One region of the Oerskovia enterophila genome, then DNA from elsewhere that is predicted to be linked to it. Evidence: riboswitches for the same ligand, from Rfam matches in the RefSeq annotation. Region 1 holds a riboswitch; the other holds the start of a gene.

What was found. Region 1 has a riboswitch for FMN ahead of pnuC (nicotinamide riboside transporter PnuC). Riboswitches for the same ligand answer to the same signal wherever they lie in the genome.
Region 2: another riboswitch for FMN. It lies ahead of ribD (bifunctional diaminohydroxyphosphoribosylaminopyrimidine deaminase/5-amino-6-(5-phosphoribosylamino)uracil reductase RibD); the one in region 1 lies ahead of pnuC (nicotinamide riboside transporter PnuC).

The regions. Positions count from the first base shown of each region.
Region 1 is NZ_JBIVFZ010000002.1:819,988-826,445, forward strand. Features, by position in the region: gene ACIPWA_RS08190 (DUF1684 domain-containing protein) at 35-682, shown strand; gene ACIPWA_RS08195 (hypothetical protein) at 879-1,475, opposite strand; gene ACIPWA_RS08200 (TetR/AcrR family transcriptional regulator) at 1,702-2,544, shown strand; FMN riboswitch at 2,662-2,787, shown strand; gene pnuC (nicotinamide riboside transporter PnuC) at 2,961-3,680, shown strand; gene ACIPWA_RS08210 (VOC family protein) at 3,798-4,223, shown strand; gene ACIPWA_RS08215 (acyl-CoA dehydrogenase family protein) at 4,356-5,600, shown strand; gene ACIPWA_RS08220 (acetyl-CoA C-acyltransferase) at 5,768-6,458, shown strand, end outside.
Region 2 is NZ_JBIVFZ010000003.1:25,817-32,274, reverse strand. Features, by position in the region: gene fmt (methionyl-tRNA formyltransferase) at 1-889, shown strand, start outside; gene ACIPWA_RS09495 (RsmB/NOP family class I SAM-dependent RNA methyltransferase) at 886-2,505, shown strand; gene rpe (ribulose-phosphate 3-epimerase) at 2,603-3,265, shown strand; FMN riboswitch at 3,418-3,543, shown strand; gene ribD (bifunctional diaminohydroxyphosphoribosylaminopyrimidine deaminase/5-amino-6-(5-phosphoribosylamino)uracil reductase RibD) at 3,656-4,933, shown strand; gene ACIPWA_RS09480 (riboflavin synthase) at 4,933-5,628, shown strand; gene ribB (3,4-dihydroxy-2-butanone-4-phosphate synthase) at 5,625-6,458, shown strand, end outside.

The sequences.
Region 1 (6,458 bases):
TGCCGGTCCCTGCGCGGCCTGGCACCCTGGCCAGATGATCACCGAGCTGCACGTCGTCGACTGGCGCCGCCGCGTCCAGCACCTGTACGCGCGCGTCCGCGACCTGGCGGTCGAGGACCCCGCCGCCGCGCACGAGTACTGGGTCGCGTCGCGCGACGACCTCCTGGCCGAGCACCCGGCCTCGCCGCTCCTGCCCGAGGACCGTGCCGCTTTCACGGGTCTCCCGGTCGGTCCGTACGACGCCGCGATGCGGTTCGAGGTGCCGCTCGTGCCCGACCCAGCGCGGGGCACGCCGGACGCCGCACGGCTCGACGTCCCCACGGGCACCGACGGCGTGGTGCCGTTCGAGCGTGTCGGGCGCCTCGACCTCCCGGGCCTGGGGTCGCTCGACGTGTGGGCGCTGCGGTCGTACGGGGGCGGTCTGTTCGTGCCGGTCAAGGACCGCTCGCCCGCGACGTACGGCGGCGGGCGGTACCTGCTGGACACGATCAAGGGCGCGGACCTGGGTTCCGCGTCGTCCCGTCCCGTGCCCGACGGCGACGCACCCCTGGTCGTCGACCTCAACTTCGCGTACAACCCGTCGTGCGCCTACGACCCGGCGTGGGCGTGCCCGCTCGCCCCACCGGGGAACACGCTCGCGGTCGAGCTGGCGTGCGGAGAGCTGGTGCGGGCCGCGGCGTAGCGTCCGCCCGGGCGCTGGTGACGGGTGCGCCGGGCAGGTGCGCCGGGTACGTCAGGCGCTACCCCCGGGTGTGTTTTCTCTGCCGCCACAACAATTGTGGTGGCTGCGCAGACGACGACCTCGGGAGCACCGAGGCCCGGGCGTCGCTCGGACCGGCGAGACCTCCAGGCACACGACCGGCCTCGCCGGCAGCACCTCAGTGCAGCAGCGTCTTCAACCCGATGATGAGCAGGCCGAACGCACCAGCGACCACGGTCTCGACCGTCAGCGCCCACCCCCGGACGCCGGCCCGGTGCGCCGCGAGGTGGCCGACGACCGCGAGCATCAGCACCGTGAACCACAGCGCGATCAGCGCAGCGTCCACCACGTCCAGCCCGAACACCCTCCCCACGAGGAAGACCCCGAGCGCGGGCACCCCGCCGATCAGCACCCACACCTCGTCCGACGACGCGAGCCTCAGGCGCTCGGTGATGGTGTGGTCGGTGTCGCGGAACCGCCCGCCGATCGCCGACACGTACACGTGCGCTGCCCAGTACCCCACGAGCACACCGGCCACCGCGAGCATCACGAAGTCGCTCGACGCGTCGTGCGTGCTCGAGACCGCGAGCATGAACCCCGAGACCACGGCCCCGTACAGGAAGTCGGCGGGACCACCACGCGCGAACCGGTCGCCCAGGTTGTCGCGCTGGGCGTGGTGGTCGACGCTCTTCCACGACCGCGCGGCCTGCTCGCCCGCGCCGCCCTCGGCTCCGTCGTCGGAGCCGGCTGCCCGCGTCTCGTCACCGTCAGTCATCCGCGTCGCCTCCGGGTCGCGTCGGCCTGTCGCCGCCTCTCTCGTCACTGTAGCGACGCCGTCGGGCCCGGCGCGCGGCGACAGCCGCCAACCCGCCAGCACCGCGCGCGGCGACCGACCGCCGATCCTCGGGCGACGTGCCCCACCGACCGACTGACGAGCAGCGCTCTCCCACGGCCCCGCCGCAGCATGCCCCGCCCGCTGCGCGCGGTGTACCGTCCCGTTCATGAGTGCCGCACGAAGCAACACCCACGCGCAGGCGGTCGACGCGGCGATCGAGCTGTTCACCCGGAAGGGCTACGAGCAGACGACCGTCGAGGACATCGCCGACGCCGCGCAGATCAGCCGGGCCACGTTCTTCCGCCGTTTCCGCTCCAAGGAGGACGTGGTCTTCGCGGACCACGAGCTGCTCCTGGACGCCGTCGTGGTCCTCCTCGGGGAGACCCGGCCCGCCGCCCGCGGCGTCACCCCCGAGGAGCTCGAGAACGTCGACCCGTACGTCGAGGTGTGCAAGGCGGCACGGCTCGTGTTCGACCACCACGTGGGCCAGCGCGAGACGTCGGTCGCACGGCACCGCCTCCTGCAGGACGTGCCGGCGCTGCGCGACCGCGAGCTCGTGACCACGCACCGCTACGAGCGCGCGTTCACGTCCTACCTGCGCGACACCCTGCCCGCCGACACCCGGCACTCGACCGCGTCGGTCGCGTTCGCGGCGTCGGTCGTCGCGGTGCACAACGCGATCCTGCGCCGCTGGCTGCGCGACCCCGACCAGGACCTGCGCCCCGAGCTCGAGGAGGCGTTCGCGGACCTGCGCCGCGCGGCGCGCAACCCCGCGGGCCCGACGGCGGAGCCCACCACCGCGTCCACGTCGCCTGCACCGGCGCGCACGGCAGGTGCCGAGAGCAGGGTGGGCACGGTAGGCACCGAGATCACGGCGGGCGAGGCCGACCGGGCTGCCCCCGCTGCTGCCGGCACCGCACCGACCCGCCGCGTCGTGGTGACCGTGCTCGACGGCGACGCCGACCCCGACGAGGTGGCCCAGGCCGTGCGCGACGCGTTGGGTGCTTGATTCGGCTGCGACTCGCCGGGCGTGTCGCAGCCGAACCACGCACTCGGCTCAGCACCGATGAGCCCGGGAATGCACGGGTAGCATCTGCGGTTGCAGCACACAGCAAGCAGTACGCACGAACGTGCTCCGGGGTCGGTGCAATTCCGAGCCGGCGGTGACAGTCCGCGACCCGCGCCCACGCGCGGTTGACCTGGTGGAACTCCAGGACCGACGGTGAAAGTCCGGATGGGAGGAAGCACGTGCGGCGCGGCCGTCCCCGGCCGGGCTGAGCGCGACGTGATCGTCGTGCCCACCCCCGACCGTCCGGACCGGTCTCGCCGTGGTGAGCGCCGCCGTCGGGCAGCCCGGACAGGGCTCCCCCGACCCGACGCCCGCCCTCACCCCGGAGCCGACGTGCCCGGGACGAGGGAACATCGATGGACCTGCTCCACGCGCTCTTCGACGCGCAGCTGACGATCGGCGGCCAGCACCTGCTGTGGCGCGAGATCGTGGGCAACGGGTTCGGCCTGGCCTCCGCGCTCGGCGGCATGCGGCGCAAGATCTGGGCATGGCCCGTGGGGATCGTCGGGAACCTGCTGCTCCTCACGGTGTTCCTCGGAGCGGTGTTCGCGACGCCCAACCCTGTCAACCTCCTCGGCCAGGCCGGGCGCCAGGTCATGTTCGTCGTCGTGTCGGTGTACGGGTGGGTCCAGTGGCGGCGCACCCGTGCGCGCCTCGACCAGGACGCGGCCGGTCTCGACGCGGACAGCCACGGGGTGTCGGTCGAACCACGATGGGCCACGTGGCGGCAACGAACGTTCCTCGTCGTGGCGCTCGTGGGCGGGACGCTCGTCCTGACCCCGATCTTCCGGATGCTCGAGTCCTACGAGCCCGTGTGGGCCGACGCCTGGATCTTCATGGGTTCGCTGCTCGCGACGTACGGCATGGCCAAGGGATGGGTCGAGTTCTGGCTGATCTGGGTGGCCGTCGACGTGGTGGGCGTGCCCCTGCTGGTCGACGCCGGCTTCTACGCGTCCGCGTTCATGTACGTGTTCTACGGGGCGTTCACGCTCGTCGGGTTCTTCGTGTGGTGGCGCATCGACCGGCGCTCCAAGGCCCTGGAGGTCACGGCGAGCGCCCCCGCCACCCCCCCCTGAAGCCACCCCTTGCGTCCGGGTGGGCCGGGCGGATACTCGAAGGTGCGCCCTGCTCGCGCCGGGCGCACCACTTCCGGCCCGATGACGCGAGGACGCGACGGGAAAGGCGACACCATCATGGTCACGCGACTCAACCCCTACCTGAACTTCCGCGACGAGGCACGGCAGGCGATCGAGTTCTACCGCGACGTGTTCGGCGGCGAGGTGACGATCAGCACGTTCGCCGACTTCCAGGCCTCCGAGGACCCTGCCGACGCCGACAAGGTCATGCACTCCCAGCTCGAGTCCCCCACCGGCCTGGTCCTCATGGCCGCGGACACCCCGAGCTCGATGGAGGTCCCGACCGGCGCCGGCTTCTCGATCTCGCTGAGCGGCGAGCAGTCCGACGACGCCGAGCTGCGCGGCTACTGGGACAAGCTCTCGTCGAGCGGGAGCGTGACCGTGCCGCTCGAGGTCGCGCCGTGGGGAGACGCGTTCGGCATGTGCGTCGACGGGTTCGGCGTGAGCTGGCTCGTGAACATCGCCGGGGCTGCGCGGGCCTGAGCGCTCCCCCTGGTCAGGCCGGGCACCGGGCCCGCCCGTGATACCCCGTCTCTTGACCTGAGACGGGATATCACGCACCATGGGGGGAATCGCCCGACACCGACGTCCGGCCCGACACCGGGAGCATCCCCCATGACGATCGAGAACCCCGTCCGCCAGAACGTGACCGAGCCGGACTACGACCTCTCGCAGCCGCTCGGCATCGACTACGCCGGCGCGTTCTCGGACGCGACCGATGCCGACCGCGACCTGCAGCAGCGGGTCCGCACGTTCGTCCAGGACGAGGTCCTGCCCGTGATCGACGGGTACTGGGAGCGCGCCGAGGTGCCGTTCGGTCTGGCCAAGCGCATGGGCGAGCTCGACTTCCTGCGCGACGGCGTCGACGTCCCCGGTGCGCCGCGGATCAGCCTCATGGGCGCCGGTCTCGCCGAGATGGAGATGTCGCGCGGCGACGGCTCGGTCGCGACCATCTGCGGTGTCCAGGGCGGCCTCGCGCTGCGCTCGATCCAGCTCCTCGGCTCGGACGAGCAGAAGGCCGAGTGGCTCGGCCCGCTCGCGCGCGGCGAGAAGCTCGGCGCGTTCGCCCTGACCGAGCCCACGCACGGCTCGGACTCGGTCTCGCTCGAGACCACGGCCCGCCGCGAGACCCGCGACGGCGTCGAGGGCTTCGTGATCGACGGCGAGAAGAAGTGGATCGGCTTCGGGTCGTGCGGTGACATCACCGTGCTCTGGGCGCGACTTGTCGGCGACGAGGGCGACAACCAGGTGCACGGGTTCCTCGTGCCCCAGGACACCCCGGGCTACGCGGCCACGACCATCGAGGGCAAGGTCTCGCTCCGCGCGATCTGGCAGGCCCACATCGTCCTGACCGACGTGTTCGTCCCGGCCTCGGCCATGCTCCCGGGCGGGCGGTCGTTCAAGGACACCGGCCGCGTGCTCCAGGCGACCCGTCTCGGGGTGGCCTGGTCCGCCGTCGGGCACGCGACCGCCTGCTACGAGACGGCCGTCGCCTACGCCACGCAGCGCGTCCAGTTCGGCCGCCCGCTCGCGGCCAACCAGATGGTCCAGGAGCGGCTGACCCGCATGCTCTCGACCCTCACCCAGATGCAGCTCCTGGTCGCGCAGATGACCCGCCTCGACGAGGCCGGGCAGCTCTCCGGCCCGCAGGCGTCGATCGCCAAGTACACGAGCACGCGCGGCGCGCGCGAGATCGCCGCGAGCGCGCGCGACATGCTGGGCGGCAACGGCATCCTCCTCGCGAACCGCGTCGCGCGGCACTTCGCGGACATCGAGGCCCTGCACACCTACGAGGGCACCGAGAGCGTCCAGGCCCTCATCGTGGGTCGCGACATCACGGGCGTCTCGGCGTTCGTGTAGCCCCTCACCGGCGGCGCTCCCCGTACCGGGAGCGCCGCACCCTCTCCTGCCACACCTGGCCCGCAGCGGCCACCCGTCGACACCACAAGACCACCCGGCGCCGTACCGGACCTCCTCGTTCACCTGACACGCACGGCGCCGGGTCCCCTTCCCCCACGGAGCACCTCATGAGCAACGACGCCCACGTCCCCGTCCTCCTGCACGGTGCGCGCACGCCGTTCACGCGCTTCCAGGGTGCGCTCGCGTCCCTGTCGGCGAACGAGCTGGGCGCGCACGCGATCCGCGGCGCGCTCGACGCCGCGGGCGTCGCGGCCTCCGACGTCGACGCCGTGATCATGGGCCAGGTCATCCAGGCGGGCGGCGGCCAGGGTCCGGCCCGTCAGGCCGCGATCGCGGCCGGGATCGGCTGGGACGTCCCCACGGTCACGATCAACAAGCTGTGCCTGTCGGGCCTGACCGCGATCATCGACGCGGCGCGCCTGGTCCGCACCGGCGAGGCGTCGGTCGTCGTCGCGGGCGGCCAGGAGTCCATGACGAACGCGCCGCACCTCGTGCTCGGCTCGCGCAAGGGCTTCGCGTTCGGAGACGTGACCATGGCGGACTCGCTCACGCACGACGGCCTGCGCGACCCGTTCGACGGTCAGATCATGGGCGAGGCCACCGACCGCGGCTGCACCACGCGCGGCATCGGCCGCGCCGAGCAGGACGAGTACGCTGCCCGCTCGCACGCCCTCGCGGCCGCGGCCCGCACGGAAGGGCGCCTGGCCGAGGAGATCGCCCCGGTCACGGTCCCGCAGCGCAAGGGCGAGCCCGTGGTCGTCGCCGACGACGAGGGCATCCGTCCCGGCACCACGGTCG
Region 2 (6,458 bases), on a different contig from region 1:
CCGGCACGAGGTGGTCGCCGTCCTCACCCGCGCCGACGCGCCCTCGGGCCGCGGCCGCAAGCTGACCCCGAGCCCCGTGCGGGTCCGGGCCGAGGAGGCCGGGATCCCGGTCATCACCGACCGGCCCCGCGGCGCGGAGTTCGTCGCCCGGCTCGAGGCCCTCGAGATCGACTGCGCACCCGTCGTGGCGTACGGGCAGATCCTGCGCCGCGAGGTGCTCGACGTGCCCCGCTACGGCTGGGTCAACCTGCACTTCTCGGTGCTGCCTGCCTGGCGCGGCGCGGCCCCCGTGCAGCGCGCGATCATCGCGGGCGACGAGGTCACCGGCGCCACGACCTTCCTCCTCGAGGAGGGCCTGGACACCGGCCCCGTGCTGGGCACCGCGACCGAGACCATCCGCCCCCGCGACACCGCGGGCGACCTCCTGGGACGCCTTGCGACCTCGGGGGCCGGCCTGCTCGTGGCCACGCTCGACGCGATCGAGGACGGCGTGGCCTCCCCGGTCGCCCAGCCCGCCGAGGGCGTCAGCACCGCCGCCAAGCTCCTCCCGGAGGACGCGCGCGTGCACTGGGCCCACCCGGCTCTCGCGATCGACCGTCAGGTGCGCGGCTGCACGCCCGCACCCGGGGCCTGGACCACGCTGCCCGACGGCGCCCGCCTGGGCCTGGGACCCGTCGCGCCGCGCCCCGACGTGCAGGACCTGGCCCCCGGCGAGCTGCGCGCCGGCAAGCGCGAGGTCCTCGTGGGCACCGGCACGCACGCGGTCGCGCTCGGCGAGGTCGCCCCCGTGGGCAAGAAGCACATGGCCGCGACCGACTGGGCCCGCGGCGCCCGCCTGGGCGACCACGTCGTCCTGGGGATCCCCGACGACACGAAGGACCACGCATGAGCGGCGAGGCACGCACCCCCGGAAGCCCCCAGCGCGGCGGGGGCACCGGACCCGACCGGCCCGGCGGCGACCGCCGCGACGCCCAGGGCCGCGAGCGCGGCGCGGCCCGCGCCCGGGGCGCGGGCCAGCGGTCGGAGTCGGCGCCCTCCCAGCGGGCCAAGGTGACCGACCCCGCGCGCAACGTCGCGTTCGACGTCCTGCAGGAGGTCGCGTCCTCCGACGCCTACGCGAACCTCGTCCTGCCGCCCCTGCTGCGCGTGCGCGGCATCCGCGGGCGCGACGCGGCCTTCGCGACCGAGCTCGCCTACGGCACCCTGCGCCTGCGCGGGCGCTACGACGCGATCGTCTCCCGGTGCGTGGACCGACCGCTCGACCAGGTCGACCCGAACGTGCTCGACCTGCTGCGCCTGGGCGCCCACCAGCTCCTGGGCATGCGCGTGGCCCAGCACGCGGCCGTCTCGGAGACCGTGGGCCTGGCCCGCGCCCGCGCCGGGGCGGGCAGCGCCCAGTTCGTCAACGCGGTCCTGCGCAAGATCTCGCGCTCGACCCTCGAGGAGTGGCTCGAGGTCATCTCCGCCGACGCGCCCGACGACGTCACGCGCCTCGCGATCACCCAGTCCCACCCCGTGTGGATCGCCCGCGCCATGCGCGAGGCACTGGTCGGCACGGGACGCTCGGCCGACGACCTGGCCGAGCTCCTCGAGGCCGACAACACCGCACCCCGGGTGACCCTCGTCGCGCGCCCCGGCCTGGTCAGCCGCGAGCGCCTCGCGGGCGAGGTCACGCACGACGTGCGCGGGGACGCCACCACGGCCCCCGGGCGCTGGGCGCCCACGGCCCTGGTCCTGTCCGGCTCGGACCCGGCCGCGATCCCCGCGGTCCGCCACGGGGCCGCGGGCGTCCAGGACGAGGGCAGCCAGCTCGTGACGCTCGCGTTCGCCGCGGTGCCCACGCTGCCCACTGCAGGCGCCGGCACCGGTGGTACGGCGGGCGACCTGCCCGGCGCAGCCAACCCCGACGAGCGCTGGCTCGACCTGTGCGCGGGCCCCGGCGGCAAGGCCGCGCTCCTGGCGTCCCTCGCGGGCGAGCAGGGCGCACGCATCGTCGCGAACGAGGTCGCCCCGCACCGGGCCCGCCTGGTCGAGCAGGCGCTCGCGGCCGTGCCGGCGGACGCGGTCGAGCGCGTGCAGGTGGGCGACGGTCGCCGGGTGGGGGTCGAGGAGCCCGGCGCGTACGACCGCGTCCTGGTCGACGCGCCCTGCACCGGTCTGGGGGCGCTGCGCCGGCGCCCCGAGTCGCGCTGGCGCCGCACCCCCGGCGACATCGCGACCCTCACGACGCTGCAGCGCGAGCTCCTCGGCTCGGCCCTGGACGCCGTGCGCCCCGGCGGCGTCGTCGGGTACGTCACGTGCTCCCCGCACCTGGCGGAGACCCAGCTCGTGGTCAAGGACGTCCTGGCCGGGCGCGACGACGTCGAGGTCCTCGACGCGGCCGCGGCCGTGCGGCAGGTCGCGGGGGACGACATCCCCCTCGCGGACCGCACCGACGTGCAGCTGTGGCCGCACGTCCACGGGACCGACGCGATGCACCTGACGCTGCTGCGCCGTCGGGCCTGAGCGCTGCCGTCCGCGGCCGTGCCGGGTGGTGAAGGCCACCCGGCCCGGCCGTTCCGCGTCTCCGCACGCGGAGCGGGTGCACTCTAGGCTGGTGCCCATGTCCGCACTCATCGCCCCCAGCATCCTGTCCGCCGACTTCGCGAACCTCGAGCGCGACCTGGGCGCGATCGCGACCGCCGACTACGCGCACGTCGACGTGATGGACAACCACTTCGTGCCCAACCTGACCCTGGGGCTGCCGATCTTCGAGCGCCTGGCCCAGGTGTCCCCGGTGCCGATCGACGCGCACCTGATGATCGCCGACCCGGACCGCTGGGCTCCCGGCTACGCCGAGGCCGGCGCCGCGTCCGTCACCTTCCACGCCGAGGCCGCCACGGCCCCCGTGCGCCTGGCGCGCGAGCTGCGCCGCCTGGGCTCGCGCGCGGGCCTCGCGCTGCGCCCCGCGACGTCGGTCGAGCCGTTCCTGGACCTGCTGCCCGAGTTCGACATGCTCCTGGTCATGACGGTCGAGCCGGGCTTCGGCGGCCAGTCCTTCATCGAGGGCACGCTGCCCAAGATCCGCCGCATCCGCGACGCCGTGTCCGAGGCCGGCCTCGACGTGTGGATCCAGGTCGACGGCGGCGTCTCGCGCGCCACGATCGAGCGCGCGGCCGAGGCCGGGGCCAACGTGTTCGTCGCGGGCTCGGCGGTCTACGGGGCGGAGAACATCCCCGAGGAGATCGCGGCCCTGCGGGCGCTCGCGGAGGGCCACGCGCACTGACGTCGTTCACATCGGTCCAGCCCGCGGGACGGGCAGGTCCGCGTGCCCGCCGTCGAACGCCGGTGTGGCATGCTGGGTGGAGACGAGAAGCCGGGCCCGGCGCGCACCTTCGGTGGGCGGGGTCCGGGCTCGACAGCATGAGCAGTACGCACACACGTGCTCCGGGGTCGGTGTAATTCCGAGCCGGCGGTGACAGTCCGCGACCCACGCCTCGGCGTGGTTGACCTGGTGGAACTCCAGGACCGACGGTGAAAGTCCGGATGGGAGGAAGTACGTGGCGGCGCGGGGCGGAGCCCTGTGCCGTGGTGTCGTGACGTCCGTGGACCCTCGGGTCCCGTGGCGTCCGCCACCCCTCACCCCGGAGCGTCGTGCTCACCGGGAGGAGGACGTATGGGCGCCAGGCCCACCCTGACGATCGACGCCGCGATGGTGCGCGCGCTCGAGCTGGCCGCGCGCGGTCCGGCGCACGGCCCCAACCCGCGCGTGGGCTGTGTCCTGCTGGGGGCCGTGCCCCGCCCGTCGGACTCCCTGCCCGACGGCGCCGCTCCCGGACCCGTGGACGACGCACCCCGGGCGGTGCTCGCCGAGGGCTTCCACCGGGGCGCGGGCACCGCGCACGCCGAGGCCGCTGCCCTGGCCGACGCCCGCGAGCGCGGCGTGGACGTGCGCGGCGCGACGGCCGTGCTGACGCTCGAGCCCTGCAACCACACCGGACGCACCGGGCCCTGCGCCCAGGCGCTGCTGGACGCGGGCGTGGCCGAGGTCGTCTACGCCGTGGGCGACCCGAACCCCGTCGCCACCGGGGGCGCCGAGCGCCTGCGCGCGGCCGGGGTACGCGTCGCCGCGGGGTTGCGCGAGGCCGAGGGCGAACGGCTGCTCGGCCCGTGGCTGGTCGCGGTGCGCCGCGGGAGCCCGTACGTGACCCTCAAGCTCGCCTCGACCCTGGACGGGCGCGTGGCGGCCCCCGACGGCACCTCGCAGTGGATCACCGGTCCGGTCGCGCGCGCGCACGCCCACCGGGTGCGCGCGCAGGTCGACGCGATCCTCGTGGGCACCGGCACGGTCGTGGCCGACGACCCGTCGCTCACGGCGCGCACCCCCGTCGCCTCGCCCGCGAGCGCCGCGCACGGTGACGAGCGGGTGGTCGGGCTGGAGCCCGGGCTTGCCGACCATCAGCCGGTGAGGGTCGCTGGTGGGGTGGCCGGGCCCGAGCCCGGGCTTGCCGACCATCAGCCGGTGAGGGTCGTCGTCGGGCTCCGTGGCCTTCCGGCGCACGCGCGGCTCGCGCCGGGCGGGGCCTGGAGGGCCGACGGGGGCGGGCCCGTGCTGCACCTGCGCACGCGCGACGTGCGGGCCGTGCTGGCCGACCTGGGCGCTCGCGAGGTGCGTCACGTCCTGGTCGAGGGCGGGCCCGGCCTGGCGACCGCGTTCCTCGCGGCCGGGGTGGTCGACGAGATCCACGCCTACCTCGCCCCCGTGCTGCTGGGGGCGGGCTTGGGTGCGGTGGGCGACCTGGGCGTGAGCACGCTCGCGGGCGCCCCCCGCTTCGTCACGCACGACGTGCGCCGCCTGGGCGAGGACGTCCTGGTCGTGGCCCGTGCCTCACCCGCTGCCCCCGCACACCATCCGAGCACCGTCCCCAGCACCACCCCCGAACAGGAGAGCTGATGTTCACCGGAATCGTCGAAGAGATCGGTACGGTCCGCGAGATCGCGTTCCCGGGCGGTCAGGAGTCCGACGCGGTCCTGACCGTGCACGGCCCCCTGGCCACCTCGGACGCGCACCTGGGCGACTCGATCGCGGTCAACGGCGTGTGCCTGACAGTGACGGGTGTGGGTCAGGACGGCACGTTCACGGCCGACGTGATGCCCGAGTCGCTGCGCCGCACCGCGCTCGGCGACCTGGCCGCCGGGTCGCCGGTGAACCTCGAGCGGGCCGTGCGGGCCGACACGCGCCTGGGCGGGCACATCGTCCAGGGCCACGTCGACGGCGTCGGCGAGCTCGTGAGCCGCACGCCGGGCGAACGGTGGGACGACCTGGTCCTGTCCGCGCCCGCGGGCCTGACCCGCTACGTCGCGGAGAAGGGCTCGATCACGGTCAGCGGCGTCTCCCTGACCGTGACGCACGTGGGCGAGACGACGTTCGGCGTCTCGCTGATCCCCACCACGCTCGAGGCCACGATCCTGGGCTCGCTCGTGCCGGGCGACCGGGTCAACCTCGAGGTCGACGTGATCGCGAAGTACGTCGAGCGCCTGCTCGGCGCCCGCGAGCCCCACGGGGACGGCGCCTCGGGCGCGAGGACCCCCTCGACCGCCGCCGACCTGCTCGGCACGAGCGCAGCACAGGAACGGGCACCGCGATGAGCACCCTCCCGGGCAGTGAAGACCCCGTCGACCCCGCCGCACGCGCCGTCCCCGCCTCGGCCCCGCACGTGGACCCCGTGCGTACCGGCACCATCGAGGAGGCCCTGGACGCGATCCGCGCGGGGCGCCCCGTCCTGGTCGCCGACTCCCCGGACCGTGAGAACGAGGCCGACGTGATCTTCGCGGCCCGCACCGTGACCCCCGAGTGGGTCGCGTGGACGATCCGTCACTCCTCGGGCTACCTGTGCGCGCCCATGCCGGCCGCGCGCGCCGACGCCCTGGACCTGCCGCTCATGGTCCCGCACAGCCAGGACCCGCGGCGCACGGCGTACACGGTCACGGTCGACGCGGCCACGGGCGTGACCACGGGCATCTCCGCGGCCGACCGGGCCCGGACCCTGCACGTCCTGGCCGACCCCGCCTCGGGCTCGGGCGACCTCATCCGCCCCGGGCACGTCCTGCCCCTGCGGGCCGTGCCGGGCGGGGTGCTGCACCGTGCCGGGCACACCGAGGCCGCGGTCGACCTGGTGCGCCTGGCCGGGGCGGGCGAGGTCGGGGGGATCGCCGAGCTCGTCAACGACGACGGCACCATGATGCGGCTCGACGACGCCGCGCGCGCCGCCGCGGAGGCGGGCCTGGTCCTCATCACCATCGCGGACCTCATCGCCTGGCGCCGCGAGCACGACCCCGTCGTGCCCGAGCACGAGGCCGCACCGAGGGCCACGCCCCGCGTGCAGGCCACGAGCGTCGCCGACCTGCCCACCGCGCACGGGCACTTCCGCGTCCACGGATACCGTGACCTTCGCACGGGGGCCGAGCACGTGGCCCTG